DNA from 4 places in the Massilia pseudoviolaceinigra genome. Region 2 is predicted to be linked to each of the others. Evidence: predicted binding sites of a transcription regulator. Region 2 holds the regulator's gene; each other region holds the start of a gene.
The links. The regulator sigma-54, encoded in region 2, starts transcription at its own class of promoters, with help from an activator protein. The targets are predictions, from matches to a motif close to TGGCANGNAANCTGCTTT.

Region 1 (4,349 bases), on a different contig from region 2:
ACGCCGTATCGACCTCGCGGTACTGCGCATCATCGACGACTGCCACGCCGACGCGCTACGCCTGCTGCGCCAGCACCGGTCCCAGCTCGACGCCCTGGTGCGCGCGCTGCTGGAAAAGGAAACGCTGGACGAGCACGATATCCTGGCGATCACCGGCCTGCCACCGGCGCCGGCGCTGGAGGCAAGGCCACTTCCGGCGGCAACCGGCCCGCCGGCCTGAGAGCGGTCCGCGCCGCCGCTAGTGTCAGGTGTCCGGGTGCCGCCTCGCCGCCCCGTGCCGTCAAGCCGCCTGTGGCCTTGACTGGCGGTGGTACAGGAACTCCAGCACCCGCGTGCGGTACTCGATATACAGCGCGTCATGCGCCAGCGCCACCCGGTCGCGCGGGCGCTCCAGCCGCACCTGCACGATGTCGCCGATGGTCGCCGCCGGCCCGTTGGTCATCATCACGATGCGGTCCGACAGCAGCACCGCCTCGTCCACGTCGTGGGTTACCATCACCACGGTCGATCCGGTCTGGGCCACGATGCGCAGCAATTCGTCCTGCAGGTGCGCGCGCGTGAGGGCATCGAGGGCGCCGAAGGGCTCGTCCATCAGCAGCACCTTCGGTTCCATCGACAACGCGCGCGCAATGCCCACGCGCTGCTTCATCCCGCCCGATATCTCGTTGGGGCGCTTGAGCGCCGCCGCGCTCAGGCCCACCAGCGCCAGCGCCGCACTGGTGCGGTCACGTAGCTGGCTGACCGATTCCTTGCTCGAGAACACGCGCTCGACCGCCAGGTACACATTCTCGAAGCAGCTCAGCCACGGCAACAGTGAGTGGTTCTGGAACACCACCGCGCGCTCGGGCGACGGTCCGGCAATCTCGCGGCCGGCGCAGATCAGGGTGCCATCGGTCGCCCTGCTCAATCCCGCCAGCAGGTTGAGCAGGGTCGACTTGCCGCAGCCCGAGTGGCCGATCAGGGTGACGAACTCGCCCTGCGCCACCGTCAGGCTGACGTTGCTGAGGGCGTGAAAGCGCCCCTTGCGGGTCTCGAACACCATCTCGGCGTGCTGCACTTCAATGAATTTCTTGTTCATGTCAGGTCCCCGCTTCTTCGTAGGTAAATGCCTTGGCCAGGGCCACCAGGGCAAGTTCAAGCGCCAGCCCGACCACGCCGATGACGACGATGGCGATCAGGATGTGCGGCACGTTCAGGTTGTTCCACTCATCCCACACCCAGAAGCCGATGCCGACCCCGCCCGTCAGCATTTCAGCGGCGACGATCACCAGCCAGGCGGTGCCGATGGCCAGGCGTACGCCGGTCAGCATGTAGGGCAAGACCGACGGCAGCAGGATTTTGGTGAAGATTTTCCATTCCGACAGTTGCAGCACGCGCGCGACGTTCATGTAGTCCTGCGGCACGCGCTGCACGCCAGCGGCGGTATTGACGATCATCGGCCAGATCGAGCAGATGAAGATCGACCAGATCGCCGCCGGATCGGCCGACTTGAACACCAGCAAGCCAATCGGCAGCCAGGCCAGCGGCGAGACGGGCTTGAGCAGGCTGATGATGGGATTGAACATGCCCGCCAGAAAATGGAAGCGCCCGATCATGAAGCCGAGCGGAATGCCGACCGCGGCCGCCAGACCGAAGCCGAGCGCCACACGCTTGAGCGAGGCCAGGATATTCCAGCCAATGCCCTGGTCGTTGGGGCCGTTTCGGTAGAAAGGATCGGCGAACATGCGCACCGCTTCGGCGAAGGTTACGGCGGGCGAGGGAAAGCTGGTGTTGTTGACCGATAAGATCTGCCACAGCAGCACCAGCAAGCCCAGTCCCATCAACGGCGGCAGCAGCGCCAAAACCACGCCGCGCAGGCGCGAGCTGCCATCGCTCAGCATCACGCCCTGGCTGGCGAGGCGCTCGCTGCGCGGGCGTTTTTCAGGCACCGGCGCGGCCTGCGGCACAGCGCTCGGGGTAGTCGGCATCGATTCGAGCACGGCACTCATCATGGGCTCCCGGTTAGGCTCTGATCTTGAAGGATTCGGCGTAGGCCTTGGGATTCTTGCCATCCCAGACCGTTCCGTCGAGCATTTTCACCGTGCGTAGCGGCGACTTGGGCACGCTCGCCTTGGCCATGGCGGCCGCCTCGGTGTAGAGCCCGATCTGGCTCACGCTGGTGGCGGTGGCCAGGTAATCCGGTTCGGTCTTGAGCAAGCCCCAGCGCTTGTGCTGGGTCAGGAACCACATGCCATCGGACAGGTAGGGATAGTTGACCGAGCCGTCGTTGTAGAACTTCATGTAGTTGGGGTCGTCCCAGGTCTTGCCCAGGCCGTTCTGGTAGCGCCCCAGGATGCGCTGGTTGATGACATCGACCGAGGTGTTCACGTACGACTTGTCGGCGATGGTGGCGGCCATCTTGGTTTTGTTGACGAGGCCGGCGTCGATCCACTTGCTCGCTTCCAATACGGCGGCGATCAGGGCGCGTGCACTGTTCGGGTATTTTTTGGCCCATTCGAGTGTGGTGCCGAGGGTTTTTTCCGGGTGGTCTTTCCAGATATCCTGGGTGGTGGCGGCGGTGATGCCGACGCCGTCGACGATGGCGCGGTGGTTCCACGGCTCGCCCACGCAAAAGCCATCCATGTTGCCGACCCGCATATTGGCCACCATCTGCGGGGGCGGCACGGTGATGACCTTGGCGTCCTTGAGCGGGTTGATGCCGTAGGTGGCCAGCCAGTAGTACAGCCACATTGCGTGGGTGCCGGTCGGGAAGGTCTGGGCGAAGGAGTATTCGCGCTTATCGGTCTGCATCAGTTTGGCGAGCGACGCGCCGTCCACGCCGCCCTTGTCGGCCACTTTTTTGGAGAGGGTGATGGCTTGGCCGTTGTGGTTCAGGTTCATCAGGACCGCCATGTCCTTCTTGGCGCCGCCCACGCCCATCTGGACGCCGTACAGCAGGCCGTAGAGCACGTGCGCGGCGTCGAGTTCGCCGTTGACCAGCTTGTCGCGCACGCTGGCCCAGGACGATTCCTTGCTCAGGACGATCTTGATGCCGTATTTTTTGTCGAAGCCGAGTACCGAAGCCATCACCACCGAGGCGCAGTCGGTCAGGGGGATGAAGCCGATCTTGATTTCTTCTTTTTCGGGTTTGTCGGAGCCGGCGGCGAAGACACCGCCGCCGGCAAGGCCGGTCAGCGAGGCGGCGGCGCCGGCCTTGAGCAGGGTGCGGCGGGTCAGGGTGGTGCGGTCGGTCGTCATGGTTCCCTCGTTTGGCAAGCGAGGCGCAGGCGTGCGCCGTTACCAAAGCATCAGCAAATGGCGTGCCAAGGGGAAATGAGAGTGAGAGAGGAAGAACTTAGCGGCGGAAAGCGCCGTGATGGGAGGTTTTCGGCACCGTTATTGTGCGGTGCACCAGAACGGGTGGGCTGCCCGCTGAACCGTCGTTCCTGCCATTGGCAGAAACGACTACCCGCGCAGGGACTAAGCGCTCCTGCGGGAACGACAAATTAGCGTTGAACGGTCACGCCCTTCCAGAACGCCACATGCCCGGCAATCTGCTTGGCCGCATCGAACGGCGCGCGGTAGGTCCACACCGCATCGCGGTTGGTTTCGCCATCGACCAGCAAGCTGAAATAGTTCGCCGTGCCCTTCCACGGACACTTGGTCTCGGTCGCGCTCGGCTGCAGATACTCCTGCCTGACCGCCGACATCGGGAAATACACATTGTTTTCGACGATCTGCACCTGATCTTCGGGCGCGTCGGCGATCACGGCGCCGTTCCAGCTTGCTGTAGGCATCTCAATGCTCCTGTGACGTGGATTCGGCTGCGATCTGGCGCAGCGCCTGCTCGAACACTTCCGGCGGCTGCCCGCCCGAAATCAGGTGCCGCTCGTTGATGATGATGGCCGGCACCGAACTGATGCCCTGCTGCTGATAAAACCGCTCGCGCTCGCGCACCTCGCCCGCATACGCGCCGCTGGCGAGCACCTCGGCCGCCTGCGCGGCGTCCAGGCCCACTTCGCCCGCCACCCGCGCCAGCACGGCGTGGTCGCCCGGACTCTCGCCCTTGGTGAAGTAGGTCTCGAACAGCGCCATTTTCAGTTCGCGCTGGCGCCCCTGCAGCTCGGCCCAGTGCAGCAGGCGGTGCGCGTCGAAGGTGTTGTAGATGCGGCTGCGCGCATCCATGTCGAAGCGAAAGCCCAAATCGGCGCCGCGGGCGCGGATCATGTCGCGCGTCTGCGCGCCCTGCTCCGGCGTGGCGCCGTATTTTTCAGTGAGGTGTTCACCGATGTCCTGGCCTTCGGCAACCATGTTCGGATTGAGCTCGAAGGGCTGGAAGTGCAGTTCGGCGCTCGCCACGCCGTCCAGGC
Region 2 (4,349 bases):
CGCACACCGCTGGCGTCTGACCGCAACCATGGTGGTCGGGACCTTTTTCGCCTTCGGCACCTTCTGGCTGGTGCAGCTGGCGCAAAACGGCGACACCTCGGTCGATCCGAACAGTTTCAAGAATGAACCCGACTACATCGTCGAACAATTCAGCTTCGTGCGCATGACGCCCGAGGGCAAGCCGCGCTACCTGGTCTCCGGCGCCAAGCTCACGCACCGCCCGATCGACGATTCCTCGGATGTCGAATTGCCGGTGCTGCAGGGCGTCGCGCCCGGTCAGCCGGTCACGACCATCACCTCGCAGCGCGCGCGCATCCGCCACGCCCAGAACCAGGCGGACCTGATCGGCAATGTCAACGTGGTGCGGCCCGAGTCGCCCACCAACCGCGCCATGCAGCTCAAGACCGAAGCGCTGACCGTTTTTATCGACGAAGACCGCATGACGTCGGACCAGCCGGTCCAGGTCACGCTGGGCACTGCCACCATCACCGGGACCGGCATGGAGGCGAACAACGCGACGCGCGAGCTCAAGTTCGCCAGCCGCGGGCAGATCGTGTATCCACCGAAAGCGGCGCGCGCAGCGCCACCCATCACAGGTAAACCACAATGAAAAAATTTCTAGCCTTCGCTTTGCTCGGACTGGCCGCGGTGACCGCGTCCGCCGAAAAGGCCGATGCCACCAAAAAGGCGGTGATCGATTACGGTTCACTTGAAACCAACGAAGTAACCCAGGTGACGATATTCACGGGGGACGTGGTCGTCACCAAGGGCACCCTGATCCTCAAGTCCGACCGCGCCGTCGTCAAGCACACGCCGGAAGGCGACATGTTCGTGACGCTGACCGCCAGCCCCGGCAAGGCCGCCACGTTCCGCCAGAAACGCGACGGCGGCCCCGACCTGTGGGTCGAAGGGCAGGCCCAGCGCATCGAATACGATGAACGCAACGACATGATGAAGCTTTTCTCGGGCGCCAAGATCCGCCAGCTGGAAGGCCAGAAGCCGACCAACGAAATCGAGAGCGAATTCATTTCCTACGACAGCCGCAAGGAAGTTTTCCTGGCGCGTAACGACGCCAGCGGCACCAACAAGCCGGGCCAGGGTCGCGGCACCATGATCATCGCGCCGCGCAAGCCGCGCGCCGCACCGGGCACGCCGCCGGGAGCACCAGCACCGGCGCCAGCGCCGGTCACCACGCCAGCGGCGGGAACCCAATGATGGAAGCGAAGAATTGCGGCAGTACGCTGATCGTGCGCGGGCTGCAGAAAAGCTATGGCAAGCGCCTGGTCGTACGCGATGTGTCGCTGCAGGTCGATTGCGGCGAAGTGGTCGGCCTGCTCGGACCCAACGGCGCCGGCAAGACCACCTCGTTCTACATGATCGTCGGCCTGGTGCCGTCGGACGCGGGCACGATCGATATCAGCGGAGTCGATATTTCGAGCCTGCCGATTCACCGCCGCGCCGCGCTCGGCCTGTCGTATCTGCCACAGGAAGCGTCGGTGTTCCGCAAGCTGACGGTGGAAGAAAACATCCGCGCCGTGCTGGAACTGCAGAAGGTCGATGGCAAGGCGCTGACCAAGGCCCAGATCAACGAGCGCCTCGACACCCTGCTGGCCGACCTGCAAATTGAAAAACTGCGCGAGAACCAGGCCATGTCGCTGTCGGGCGGCGAGCGGCGCCGGGTCGAGATCGCGCGCGCGCTGGCGACCAATCCGCGCTTCGTGCTGCTCGACGAACCGTTCGCCGGGGTCGACCCGATTGCGGTCATCGAGATCCAGCGCATCGTGCGCTTCCTCAAGCAGCGCGGCATCGGGGTCCTGATCACCGACCACAACGTGCGCGAAACGCTGGGCATCTGCGACCGTGCCTACATCATCAACCAGGGTGCGGTGCTCGCCTCCGGTCGACCCGACGACATCATCGCCGATGAATCCGTGCGCCGGGTCTACCTGGGCGAACACTTCCGGATGTAGGCATGAAACAGTCCCTTCAACTACGTACCTCACAGCACCTCGCCCTCACGCCCCAGCTGCAGCAGTCGATCCGGCTGCTGCAGTTGTCGACCCTGGAACTGCACCAGGAGCTGGAGCAGCTGCTGAGCGACAATCCGCTGCTCGAACGGCTCGACGACCCGCTCGATCACTCGGTGCGCCTGCTGGGCGATGGCGCCATCAGCAGCACGTCGACCCCGACCGAAGCGGCGCCCGAGCCGGGTGCCCAGGACGCGCCGGCACCAAGCGAAGGCGAGGGCTTCGAAGGCGGCGAGACGGACAGCCCGGCCAGCAGCGACAACGATGGCGAGTGGGGCGACCTCGGTCGCGCCAAGACGTCCGACGACGAGGATTCGCGCCCGCAGCTGGAAGCCTCCGCCACCACCTTGCGCGAGCACCTGATGGAGCAGATGCGCGTGACCGTGCTGGAGGCGCGCGACCGCGCGCTGGTCGAACTGATCGTCGACGCCATCGACGACAACGGCTACCTGACCGAAACGCTGGAAGAAATCCACGAGCGCATGCCGCCCGAGCTGGAGATCGAGATCGAAGAACTGCGCACCGCACTGGCGCTGCTGCAAAGTTTCGATCCGGTTGGGGTGGGGGCGCGCAATGCGTCCGAATGCCTGGCGCTGCAGATCCGGCGCATGCCGGGCGTGGCGCTGGTCACGCGGCGCATGGCGCTGACGATTGTGGAAAACCACCTGACCTGGTTCGCGCAGCGTGAATTCAACAAGCTGAAAAAGGCGCTCGACTGCGACGATGAGGACTTGCGCGAGGCGCAGACCGTGATCCGCCAATGCAATCCGCATCCGGGCGCGGAGTTCGCGTCGGACGTGTCGGACTACGTGGTGCCGGACGTGATCGTGCGCAAGGCGAAAAACGGCTGGTCGGTGATGCTCAATAACGATGTCATGCCGCGCCTGCGCGTGAACAGCATGTACGCCGCGCTGCTCAAGCAAGGCAAGGGTGAAGGGCAGATGGGCGCGCAGCTGCAGGAAGCCAAGTGGCTGATCAAGAACATGCGCCAGCGTTTCGATACCATCTTGCGGGTGGCCGAAGCGATTGTCGAACGCCAGCGCAATTTCTTCTCGCACGGTGCGGTGGCGATGCGCCCGCTGGTGCTGCGTGAGATCGCCGACACGCTCGGCCTGCACGAAAGTACGATCTCGCGCGTGACCACGCAAAAGTACATGATGACGCCGCACGGCATGTTCGAGCTCAAATATTTTTTCGGCAGCCACGTGGCTACCGAAGCGGGCGGCGAAGCGTCATCGACGGCGATCCGCGCGCTGATCGTGCAGCTGACCAGCGCCGAGGATCCCAAGAGCCCTCTGTCGGACAGCAAGATCGCCGACATGCTGGGCGAGCAGGGCATGGTGATCGCGCGCCGCACGGTCGCCAAGTACCGCGAAGCGCTCAAGATTCCGCCGGTCGCCCTGCGCAAGTGCCTCTAGCCTGCCCAGGGCTGCGCGGCGCCTAGAAAAACTCCGGGTGCTCGCGCAGCAGCACCTGCTCGTACTGGTTCACCGCCTTGAACTGTTCCAGCCCCGGCGCCATGCGCCGGCCCGCATCCCAGCTGCGCCAGGCGCGCGGCATGTCGTAGCTCAGGAACAGCGCATCGCCCATATCCTTGTAGGCCCCGGCCAGCGCCGGATTGGCGCGCAACACGCTGGCGTACAGCGGGAGCGCGCCGCGCACGTCGCCCAGCTTGGCGCGCCAATTTGCTTCAAACAGCGCCAGCATGTGCTGCTTGTGTGTGGTGAGCTTGCGCAGTTCCTGCAGCTTGGCGAGCGCCGCCTCCATCTCCGCCTTCCCCTTGGGCCGTATCGCCGCCGCGAACGCGCGCACTTGCGGGTCGGCGTTGAGCAGCACCTTCTGCTCCGGGGTCGGCATTTTCATCTGTTCGCCGCCGACAAACGCCAATTCGGACATGCCGAGCATGGCGTCGAATGCACGCTTGTCGGCGAACGCTTGCGCGATCTCGGTCTCGAAGGCTTGCCTGGCTGCCGCCGTTGGCGGGGCGGCATTCGCCTGCGCCTTGTCGAGCAGCTGATCGAGTTCGTCAGCCGCTGCCGCCCGTGGCTTGTACGGCTTGAGGTCGTAGCTGGCGGGGGCGCTTTGCTTGAGCGCGCTGACCGTGTAGGTGCGCGTCTGGCTGTGGCCGACCTGCTTGTGATGCATCACAAAGCCGGCCGGCACGCGCTTTTCGCTCGCCAGGCGCGCCAGCACCAGCGGGTGGCCGCCGAAACGGTAGCGCATCATGCGCTCGAACTTGGCCGCGTCGCCGGCACCGATGCTGGTGCCGCCGGCCGGAATGCGCGCCAGCGGATTGCCGTCGACCGCCAGCACGGTGGCCCC
Region 3 (4,349 bases), on a different contig from region 2:
AGTATTTCTTGCGCTGCTTCTTGCCCAGCGCAGTGAGCTGGCTGCGGAACTCCGCCAGCAGCAGGGTGAAATTCTGCTTGTCCGCCGGGCTGATGGTGTTGTACGCCATCAGCGGCACGCCCGGATATTCCCAGTCGATGTCGAAGCCGTCGAACAGGCCGGCCGCGGCGCCCTTGCCGCCATGGCCGTTGAGCAGCGGCAGGTCGCCCTTGATGTACATGTCGATGCAGGACGATACCAGCGCGCGCCGCAGCGGCGCGGTGGCGGCGCCGGCCGAGAACCAGCGCGACCATTCGGCGCCGCCGATGGCCAGCATCACCTTCAGCTTGGGATGCCTGGCCTTGAGCTGGCGCAGCTGGTTGAAGTTGCCCGCCAGCGGCTGGGACGGACCATCGGCGCTGCCGTCGACCGATTCGCTGGCACTGAAGTGGTGCGCGTAGTCGAGCGTGGCGCGCATGCCGGCGCCGTCGGCCGCATCCTTGATGTCGCGCCCGCTAGCGCAGCGGTAGGTGTCGTCCGGCATCTTGTACAGATTGGCGAAGGCGTAGTTCAGGAACGTGAAGCGGGCGGCCACGCCGGCCTGGTCGAGCTGTTTCAGGCGAAAGCCTTGTTCGGTGCTCCAGGCCGTGTAGTACGAGCCGACCTGGACCGGTCCGGCGGCATGCGCGGCACCGGCGCCGAAGGCGGCCGCGAGGGCCAGGGCCCGGCTGAGCTTGTTCATGCGGATTGTGTGCGACATCGTTCCTCCATGCTTAAATCTTGAGCTTGCAATTATGTATGTTCAGGCGCGCAACCACCAGCACCATCGTGGCTGTAAACACGGCCGCGGCCAGCAATGCGCTATTGCCTTCGACCAGGGCGGGCCGGAAATGGGCTCCGGCCAGGCTGATGACGGCGCCGATGGCGAACGGCAGCAGATAGGTGATCAGCGGGCTGGTCGCGGCCGGTTCGACCAGCACCGTCCAGCGCCGCGCCGCGCGCACTTCCACCAGCCAGTACAGCAGGGCGAACAGCGCCACGCACAGTGCGCCGCAATACAAGGCCCAGGGCGGGGTGGCGCCGATCTTCGAGACCGGGTACCAGCGGTGCAGCACCCAGGCCGCGCCCCCCAGCACGGCCGCGAAGGCGGCGCCATGGCGCAGGCGCAGCGAAGCAGGGCGTTGGCCGTCGAAAAACAGCAGCGCGCATACCAGCCCGGCCAGCACGATGAGGCTGTGGATGGCATGCCCGGCCAGCGCCGTGCCGGTGCCGCTGCGGGTGGCGAGCATGTACAGGCTCAGGCAGGCCAGCATGGCGCCCAGCAGCAGCGTCAGTTGCCCGCGCGCCAGCTGGTACAGCACGGCGCCGGCCAGGTAGGCCCAGCCGATCAGGCCGAGGATGCCCCACCACTGCGGCGTCATCATGCTGGTGCCGTCGGCGCCGCGCCAGAGCAGGGCCAGCGCCGCCAGCAGCGCCACGCCGAGCGCGCGCAGGCAGCGGTTCAACAAGGCGTTGTCGAAGCGGTACACGCCCCACACCAGCAGCACGGCCGCGTAGAACGCCAGCGACCATGCCGCGATCGGCATGCGCATGGCTTGCTCGCTGTAACCGGACTCGGCATTGACCATGAACACGCCCATCACGATCAGGGCCAGCGCCCGGTAAGCCGTATGGCCGAACACCCGCAGCGCAGCGTCGCCGCGCGCGATGCGGCTGTTCACGCCGAAGGGAATCGACATGCCCACCGCAAACAGGAAGCCGGGAAACACGATATCGGCCAGGCCCATGCCGTCGGCCCCGCCATCGACGTGCAGCAGCCAGGCGGGCACGCCGCGCGCAGCGGCCAGGTAATTGACGAAAAGCATGAGAACGAAGGTGAGGCCGCGAAAGGCGTCGACCGACAGGATGCGTTGCCGGGGCAGGTCGTTGAGCAGGACGGGCATGGGCGCTGGGGGTAGGTTGTCGAATCCGGCGGCTGGGAAAGCTGTTCGGAAGACAAGATTATATCACCGGCCATGTCGGCATTCTTTACAGCAGAGCTGGAAGAAACCGTTAGTGTTGCGCTAAGTCGCTGAAAAGATTGACTACATGTTGCGGGTACGCATATTGCTTCGCCTTGTGACAGCTTTGCTCATAAGAAGATTGGAGAATATATGATAGGAAAAATGACCGTCGCGGCTTGCATGGCGCTATTGCTGGCCGGAACGGCGCAGGCCGGCGTGATCGGCGCCGGCGGCTTCACCGCCCCGACCCTGATCGATTTCGAGGATGCCGTTGCCGGTCCGATCGGCAGCCAGTACGCGCCGCTGGGCGCGACCTTCGTCAATTTCGACCTCGACGTGTATGCGACCTCGCCGGCGCCGCCGAGCCGGGTGGCGATCAAGTTCATCGACGGCTCGCCCGAGATCGACGGCAGCATCGTGTTTTCGTCGGTGATCACCCGGCTCGGCGCGGACGCGAGCACCAATCCGGAAGATGACACCTTCATCGACGCCTACCTCGGCAATACCCTGGTCGGCAGCACCTTCTTCGACACCGGCGGCGACGGCATCGCCGGTTCCTTCATCGGCATCGAATTCCTGTCCGGCTTCGACCGCGTGGTGTTTCGCACCTTGCCGGTCGTCAACGGCGCGCTGGCGCTCGACAATCTGCGCTTCGAAAATGTGGTTCCGCCCAGCCCGGTGCCGGAACCGGGCAGCCTGACCCTGACCCTGGCCGGGACGGCGGTGCTGGGACTGGCACTGGCGCGGCGCCGCCGGCGCTGAATCGGGCGCGCCCTACAGCGTCTTGCCGGCGCTGACGGCTTGCGCGGGCAGGGCGGTAGCGAGTGGAATGCCCTCGATCGGCTGGGCAAATCGGGCGCTCAGGAACGCGGCGATGCGCTCCTGGGTCGCTTCCAGGTAGGGAATGTTCATGTGGTCCGAATCGGGCACGGTTTCGTCCAGGTGCAGCTTGCCCAGCTGGGCCACCAGCAGGTCGGTATGCGAATGCGGCACGATGTCGTCGAAGGCGGCGCGCAGGACGTAAGTCGGCGCGTTCAGCGAGGAGGCGTATTTGACCGACTCGAAACGGTGGCGCAGCACGTACTCGACCGGCACCGCGCGGAACTTGCGCTTGGCAATGGCCAGAATCGAATCGTAGGGCGTGATCAGCACCAGCGAATGCACCGCTCGCTCCAGCGCCACCTGCACCGCCACCCCGGAACCGAGGCTGCGCCCGACCACCGCCACCCGCTGCGGATCGACGTGGGCGCGCTCGGCCAGCCAGTCGAACAGCAGGCGGCCATCTTCGACCATGTGGGCTTCGGCCGGTTCGCCATGCGAATTGCCGTAACCGCGGTAATTAATGGCCAGCACGGCCATGCCGGGAAACAGCTTGCCGGCGTCGCGCACCACCCACGACACTTCTTCCGAGCGGCCGCCGAAATACACCACGGCCGGGTGCGGACCGGGAATCTGGGGCGTCATCAGCCAGCCCGACAGCTTGGTGCCGTCGCGCGCGCGCAGCACGATGGCGCGCGTGCGGTGACCGCTGCTGCGCGGATTGTCGACTTCGCGCTTGACGGTCGGATTGAAGACCAGGCGGCGCTGGCTGGCCGCGATGGCCGCCGTCACGCCCACCCACAGCACGCTGACGATGCCGGCGACGCCGGCGACTTTTCGAGAATTGTTCATAGGCATCAGTTTAACCGGTTCCGGCGCCCGGGTGATGCCCCGGGGCCGCCATCAAGCTCGACAGTACGATCTCATCAATACGCGTGGCTGGAATACAACGCTCGGGGCTGATAGCTGTGCGCATTTTCATGTGGTAATCTTTACCGGTCCGCACCCTGGCTTCCCCATGAAAAAATTCGTCTTCTCGGCCGAACAAATCGCCGGCCTGTTCGTCGGCTTGCTGGGCACGCTTGTAGCGGTGCGCTGGATTTTCAACAGCAACACGATCGCCACCCTGATCCCCGGTTCGGCCCAGATGGGCATCAACAGCCCGATCCTGTTCATCGCCGCCGGCGTATGCTGCTGCCTGGTGCTGCCGCGCGCCCGCCCGAAGAGCTGGCACGCGCCGCTGTGGCACGCCTGCGTGCTGCTGCTGCTGGTGCTGCCCGCGCTGGTGCTGGTCGAGCACATCACCGGCCTGAACCTGGGAATCGACTTCGTGCGCGTGCCCACCGCGCCCACCGCCAGCACCCCCCATCCCGGGCGCGTGGCGCCGAATACCTGCATCGGCTTCCTGCTGGCCGGGATGGCCTTGCGCCTGATCCGCCTGCCGCGGCGCAGCCGGCGCCAGGCCGGCCTGCTGACCTTCTGCGCGGCCGGCGTGACCGGACTCGGTCTGGCGGCCCTGGCCGGCTACTTCCTCAAGCTCGAAGTGCT
Region 4 (4,349 bases), on a different contig from region 2:
GCTGCGCACTCTCTCGTGGCCCGCCCTTCCCATCATGGACGCCTGCCCGGTCCAGGCACCCTACGGCCACGTGCTGGTCCTGACCACGGACGGCGCGCTGCACGGGGTCGATCTCGATAGCGGAGCCAGCGTCGAACTGTGCCGGGTGGAACTTCCCGAGCTGCCGCCGGACCGTGAGCGCCTGCCGCCCAGCCTGCGGCTGCATGCATCGTCCGACGGCATCCATGCCGCAATTGTTGTCGACCAGGGCCAGCACGGCATTGTGGTGGAGACGCAGTCCGGCGCCATCACGATGCGCCTCGACGGCGGCGACTATCACGCCGAACAGGTGCCCTTCAGTGCGTGCTTTCTGCGCCATGAAGGGCGCAATGTCCTCGTCCATCGCACCGACTGGAACCGCCTCGACGCTGCCGATGCGGCGACCGGCAAGTCGCTTACCGAGCGCACCATCGCAGCGTATGAGTCAGGCAAGGATCTCCCCGAGCATTATCACGACTATTTCCACGGACAGCTGCGGCCCAGCCCGGACGGCAGCCGCCTGTTCGATGATGGCTGGGTCTGGCAGCCGGTCTCGATTCCATTGGCCTGGTCTGTCACCGACTGGCTCGGTTCCAATCCGTGGGAGAGTGAAGCCGGCGCCTCGGTCGTGCGGGTCGCGATGCGTGACGACTGGAATACGCCTGCCTGCTGGGTCAGCGAGCGCCACGTTGCGCTGTGGGGAACGGCGGACTGGGACGAGGAGGAATTCGAGGAATCAGGCAAAGGGCCGGGCGTGCGCATCCTTGACGCGACGGTGCAGGCAGCGCTGTCTGCCGACGCGCGCTGGCCCATGGACATGGACGAAAAGAGCCGCGTTCTCGACCTGTTCAGTGACGGCAAGCGCCTGTACGCCGCGGCCGACACGGGGATGACCGTCTGGGACCTGGCGACGCGGGCGCAGATCGGCGACCTGCCCGGTTTTACCCCACGTTTCCATGATGCGGCGCGCGCAGCCCTGGTTGCCATCGGGCCACAGACGATCATCGAATTTCCGCTGGCGTGGCTGGCTCAGGCATGATGCTATTCCAGCCCGCAGGCAACGGCGGAACGCCCATCGGCTCATCGTTCTAGTTTTTGAAAGTGTGGCGGATATGTTTCCTCAAAAATACCGTCCCTGTGCAGCGCTGGCGCTCGTCACGTCCTTGCTCGTCTCGGGTTGCGCCGTCAGGCCCGAAGCGTTGCGGCGTCCCGCCAATGAACAGGTCTTGCAGATCAGGGAAAACGTGAAATGGAAGGTGGGGTTTTGGGACGTCACGCTCGTGCCGGGAACCTACATCGGAAAATTCGAGAATGACAGCGTAACGTACTTCATGGGCCCTCCGATGTGCCTGTACCTATCTGGCCGCGCGCGCAACGATGAGGCGATCGCCGGGACAGCGTTGGAATGCGGGATCCAGCTTCCGAAGAAGCAAGGCGCTGACCCGATGGTCTTCACCATTGTCGGCACTAACCGGCCGCTGACCATCTTCCACGCCGACGACACACCCGATTTTTCGAAAGTTGCGCCGCTCGCGCCGCGTCCGGTCAACACATCCGGCGTGAACACGACGGTGCACACCACGGTGAGCACCATGCCTGTCAGCGGCGGCGCCGGCATTGCCGGAGGCGCCCTTGCCGGTGCTTTCTTGGGAGCGATGATTGAAGCCGAACAAGGCACGTTCAGGGAATTTAAAACCCAGCCGGCGCAAGGGTGGTTGTTGCAAGCGGGGGCCGGCGTGCCAGCGGCTCGGGCAATCACGCCCGGTCGATAAGCACAGGCAGGGCTGGGTCCGGATCCTGGTGCAACTGGATGGCCCCCGGCCCGCACCTCAAGTCGTGGCCGGGTCGAAGAAGCGGTGGGACAAGCCGCTGCGGCCAGGAAAGAACTTGAAGTAGGGTCGTGCCTGATCGATGGTGAGCGCCACCGAGGGATGATCCATCAGGCGCTCGACATAGGCCGCCAGGTGGCCATGCTGCGGCGGTAGCGGCACGTAGGCCAAGGCATAGAACAAGGCCGGCGCCGCGGCGCAGTCGGCCATGCTGAATGCATCGCCGGCGACCCAGGTCCGGCCTTCGAGGTGGCGGTCGATGAAGCCGTAGGCCGACGACAGGCCTTCGCGCGCCTTGGCCACGGCGTGGGCGTCGCGCTGGCCTTCGGGCCGCAGCAGGTCGGCTGTCAGCGCCTGCATCGGCGTCATCACGTACAGGTCGAACAGGCGGTCCCACAAACGCACGTCGAGCGCCGCGTCCGGCGTATCCGGGATGAGCGTACGGCCCGGGCGGGCATGGTGGCGCTGGAGATACTCGATGATGATGCTCGTTTCGGGCACGGGACGCAGCCCGTCCATCAAGAGCGGCATCTTGCCCGTAGGCCACAGCGCCAGGTGCGCGGCCCGCTCGCCGGGGTCACCCAGGTTGAGCAGGCGCTTGTCCACCTCGATGCCGAGCACGTCGATGGCGATCAGTACCTTGTGGCAGCAGGACGACAGTGGATGGTAGTGGAGCGTGAGCGCATTCATGTGATTGCCTGTGCTTTCCAAAAGTGAAAGTATGTGCCCGATGTCGCGCCGAGTCAAAAATCTGCACAGGGATACCAAAGGCACAACTGTCGGAAATCTTTACACCATGCAAAAGATATGGCGAACCACAAATATATCTAACTTGCAACTTATTGATTAATAACAACATACCTGTTTTTGAAATGGCGGGCATGAACCTTGCCTTCCTACACAACCATTCATCTAACTGGAAAAACGGAATGAAATTTATCATCGGCAAGGCCCTCCTTATTGCATCGATCGCGCTTGCGGCACAGAGCCACGCCTCGGTGGCCCGTCTCACCCTGAGCGCCACGCCTGGCGACTGGATTAGCGGAGGAAAAGCGGTCGACGATGTGTATTCTTCCAGCAATCCACTACTCTCTCGGAAAAACGTTCAATTCACCAATACCGGCACGTTCGCTGCTCCGGCAACCGATTACCTGACCTTCATCTACATGGTTGATACCGTACTGGGTTGGACCGACAAATACGCCATGCTGGATTTTTCGACCCAAGAGCTGGGCGTCCCACTTGCCGCTGGAGGCACGTATACGAGTGCGGAGCGGGCGGCTTTCGCGTCGCCTGGCCATCCCGGCCTGGACGTGAGCTACAACCACAGGGGGTGCAACAAAGTGAGGGGCAGTTTCACCGTCAATCAGTTGAGTTTCAAATCCGGTGCCCTCGACACATTTGACGCGTCGTTCAGCCAGTCTTGCGACCGCGGGCCGCTCATGAACGGGACCTTTTACTACAATGCCAGCCTGACCACGCTCCCAAGCACTAATGTGCCGGAACCGGGAACGCTGGCCTTGCTTGGCCTGGGCATCGCCGGTCTCGGCATCGCACGGCGCCGTAAGCGCGCGCGCTAGGGAAGCGCTGATCTGATCGATTTCTGACGCGGTTCAGCCGGAAATTCTCGGCATCGATTTGCGCCTTCAATTTTTCGGGTCGAAATCAGTCAGCGTGAGCCCGAAATCGACTGATTTGGACTGCCTTCCCGCCGTCCGCTGCAATCAAGACGCAACTCGGGCGTGCTGCGACCCGAGGAACCTGCGCGCCAGCACCAGATTGGCGAAAGCGAACAGCGTGAACAGTTGTGCGTTGTTCTTGGCGAGGCCGCGATAGCGCCTCTTGCGATGTTTGAACAGGCACTTCACAACATGGAAGCAATGCTCAACCTTCGCGCGCACGCTGGCCTTCGTGTGCTCCAGCTTTTCAAGCGCGCGGCCCAGTGGGTTTTTCTTAAGCGCCTTGCGGGCGCTTGGCCACCCCCTGGTAACCAGCGTCGCCCAGCACAGCCTTCTCGCCGCCGTGCAGCAACGCATACGCCTGCGTCACGTCAGATACGTTCCCTGCTGTGCCTACGACGGTATGAACCAGGCCAGTGGCCATATCCACACCTACATGCGCTTTCATGCCAAAATACCAATCATTGCCCTTCTTCGACTGGCGCATTTCCTCATCACGCTCACCGTCCTTGTTCTTGGTCGATGGGGGCGCAGCGATCAAGGTGGCGTCAACGATCGTCCCCTCGCGCATCAGCAAGCCTTTGTCGGCAAGGTGTCCGTTGATTTCATCGAAAATCCGACGCGTCAATTTATTGTTCTCCAACAGCCGGCGGAACTTCAACAGTGTGGTCGCGTCGGGCGCCGATTCGTGCGTCAAGTCGATGCCAACGAAAGCACGGATAGACTGGCTGTCGTAGACCGCATCTTCGATGCCTTCGTCCGACAAGCCGAAACACAGCTGGGCGATATACATGCGCAGCATACGTTCCAGGCCGACCGGTGG

Region 1: the regulator sigma-54 is predicted to act here: its motif matches at 3,288-3,305, upstream of RBA40_RS22895 (CmpA/NrtA family ABC transporter substrate-binding protein).
Region 3: the regulator sigma-54 is predicted to act here: its motif matches at 2,075-2,092, upstream of RBA40_RS27110 (PEP-CTERM sorting domain-containing protein).
Region 4: the regulator sigma-54 is predicted to act here: its motif matches at 2,725-2,742, upstream of RBA40_RS27635 (PEP-CTERM sorting domain-containing protein).

What each region holds. Positions count from the first base shown of each region.
Region 1 is NZ_JAVCWL010000025.1:68,235-72,583, forward strand. Features, by position in the region: gene ftsH (ATP-dependent zinc metalloprotease FtsH) at 1-220, shown strand, start outside; gene RBA40_RS22885 (ABC transporter ATP-binding protein) at 281-1,078, opposite strand; gene ntrB (nitrate ABC transporter permease) at 1,080-1,880, opposite strand; gene RBA40_RS22895 (CmpA/NrtA family ABC transporter substrate-binding protein) at 2,002-3,237, opposite strand; gene RBA40_RS22900 (DUF427 domain-containing protein) at 3,486-3,776, opposite strand; gene RBA40_RS22905 (DsbA family oxidoreductase) at 3,778-4,349, opposite strand, start outside.
Region 2 is NZ_JAVCWL010000005.1:64,377-68,725, forward strand. Features, by position in the region: gene lptC (LPS export ABC transporter periplasmic protein LptC) at 1-610, shown strand, start outside; gene lptA (lipopolysaccharide transport periplasmic protein LptA) at 607-1,215, shown strand; gene lptB (LPS export ABC transporter ATP-binding protein) at 1,215-1,970, shown strand; gene RBA40_RS06505 (RNA polymerase factor sigma-54) at 1,973-3,445, shown strand; gene RBA40_RS06510 (hypothetical protein) at 3,468-4,349, opposite strand, start outside.
Region 3 is NZ_JAVCWL010000035.1:28,805-33,153, reverse strand. Features, by position in the region: gene RBA40_RS27120 (glycoside hydrolase family 18 protein) at 1-739, opposite strand, end outside; gene RBA40_RS27115 (DUF5009 domain-containing protein) at 753-1,922, opposite strand; gene RBA40_RS27110 (PEP-CTERM sorting domain-containing protein) at 2,133-2,744, shown strand; gene RBA40_RS27105 (alpha/beta hydrolase) at 2,757-3,653, opposite strand; gene RBA40_RS27100 (response regulator) at 3,820-4,349, shown strand, end outside.
Region 4 is NZ_JAVCWL010000036.1:73,088-77,436, reverse strand. Features, by position in the region: gene RBA40_RS27650 (hypothetical protein) at 1-1,057, shown strand, start outside; gene RBA40_RS27645 (hypothetical protein) at 1,131-1,790, shown strand; gene RBA40_RS27640 (glutathione S-transferase family protein) at 1,848-2,537, opposite strand; gene RBA40_RS27635 (PEP-CTERM sorting domain-containing protein) at 2,777-3,427, shown strand; partial or broken gene RBA40_RS27630 (IS5 family transposase) at 3,572-4,349, opposite strand, start outside.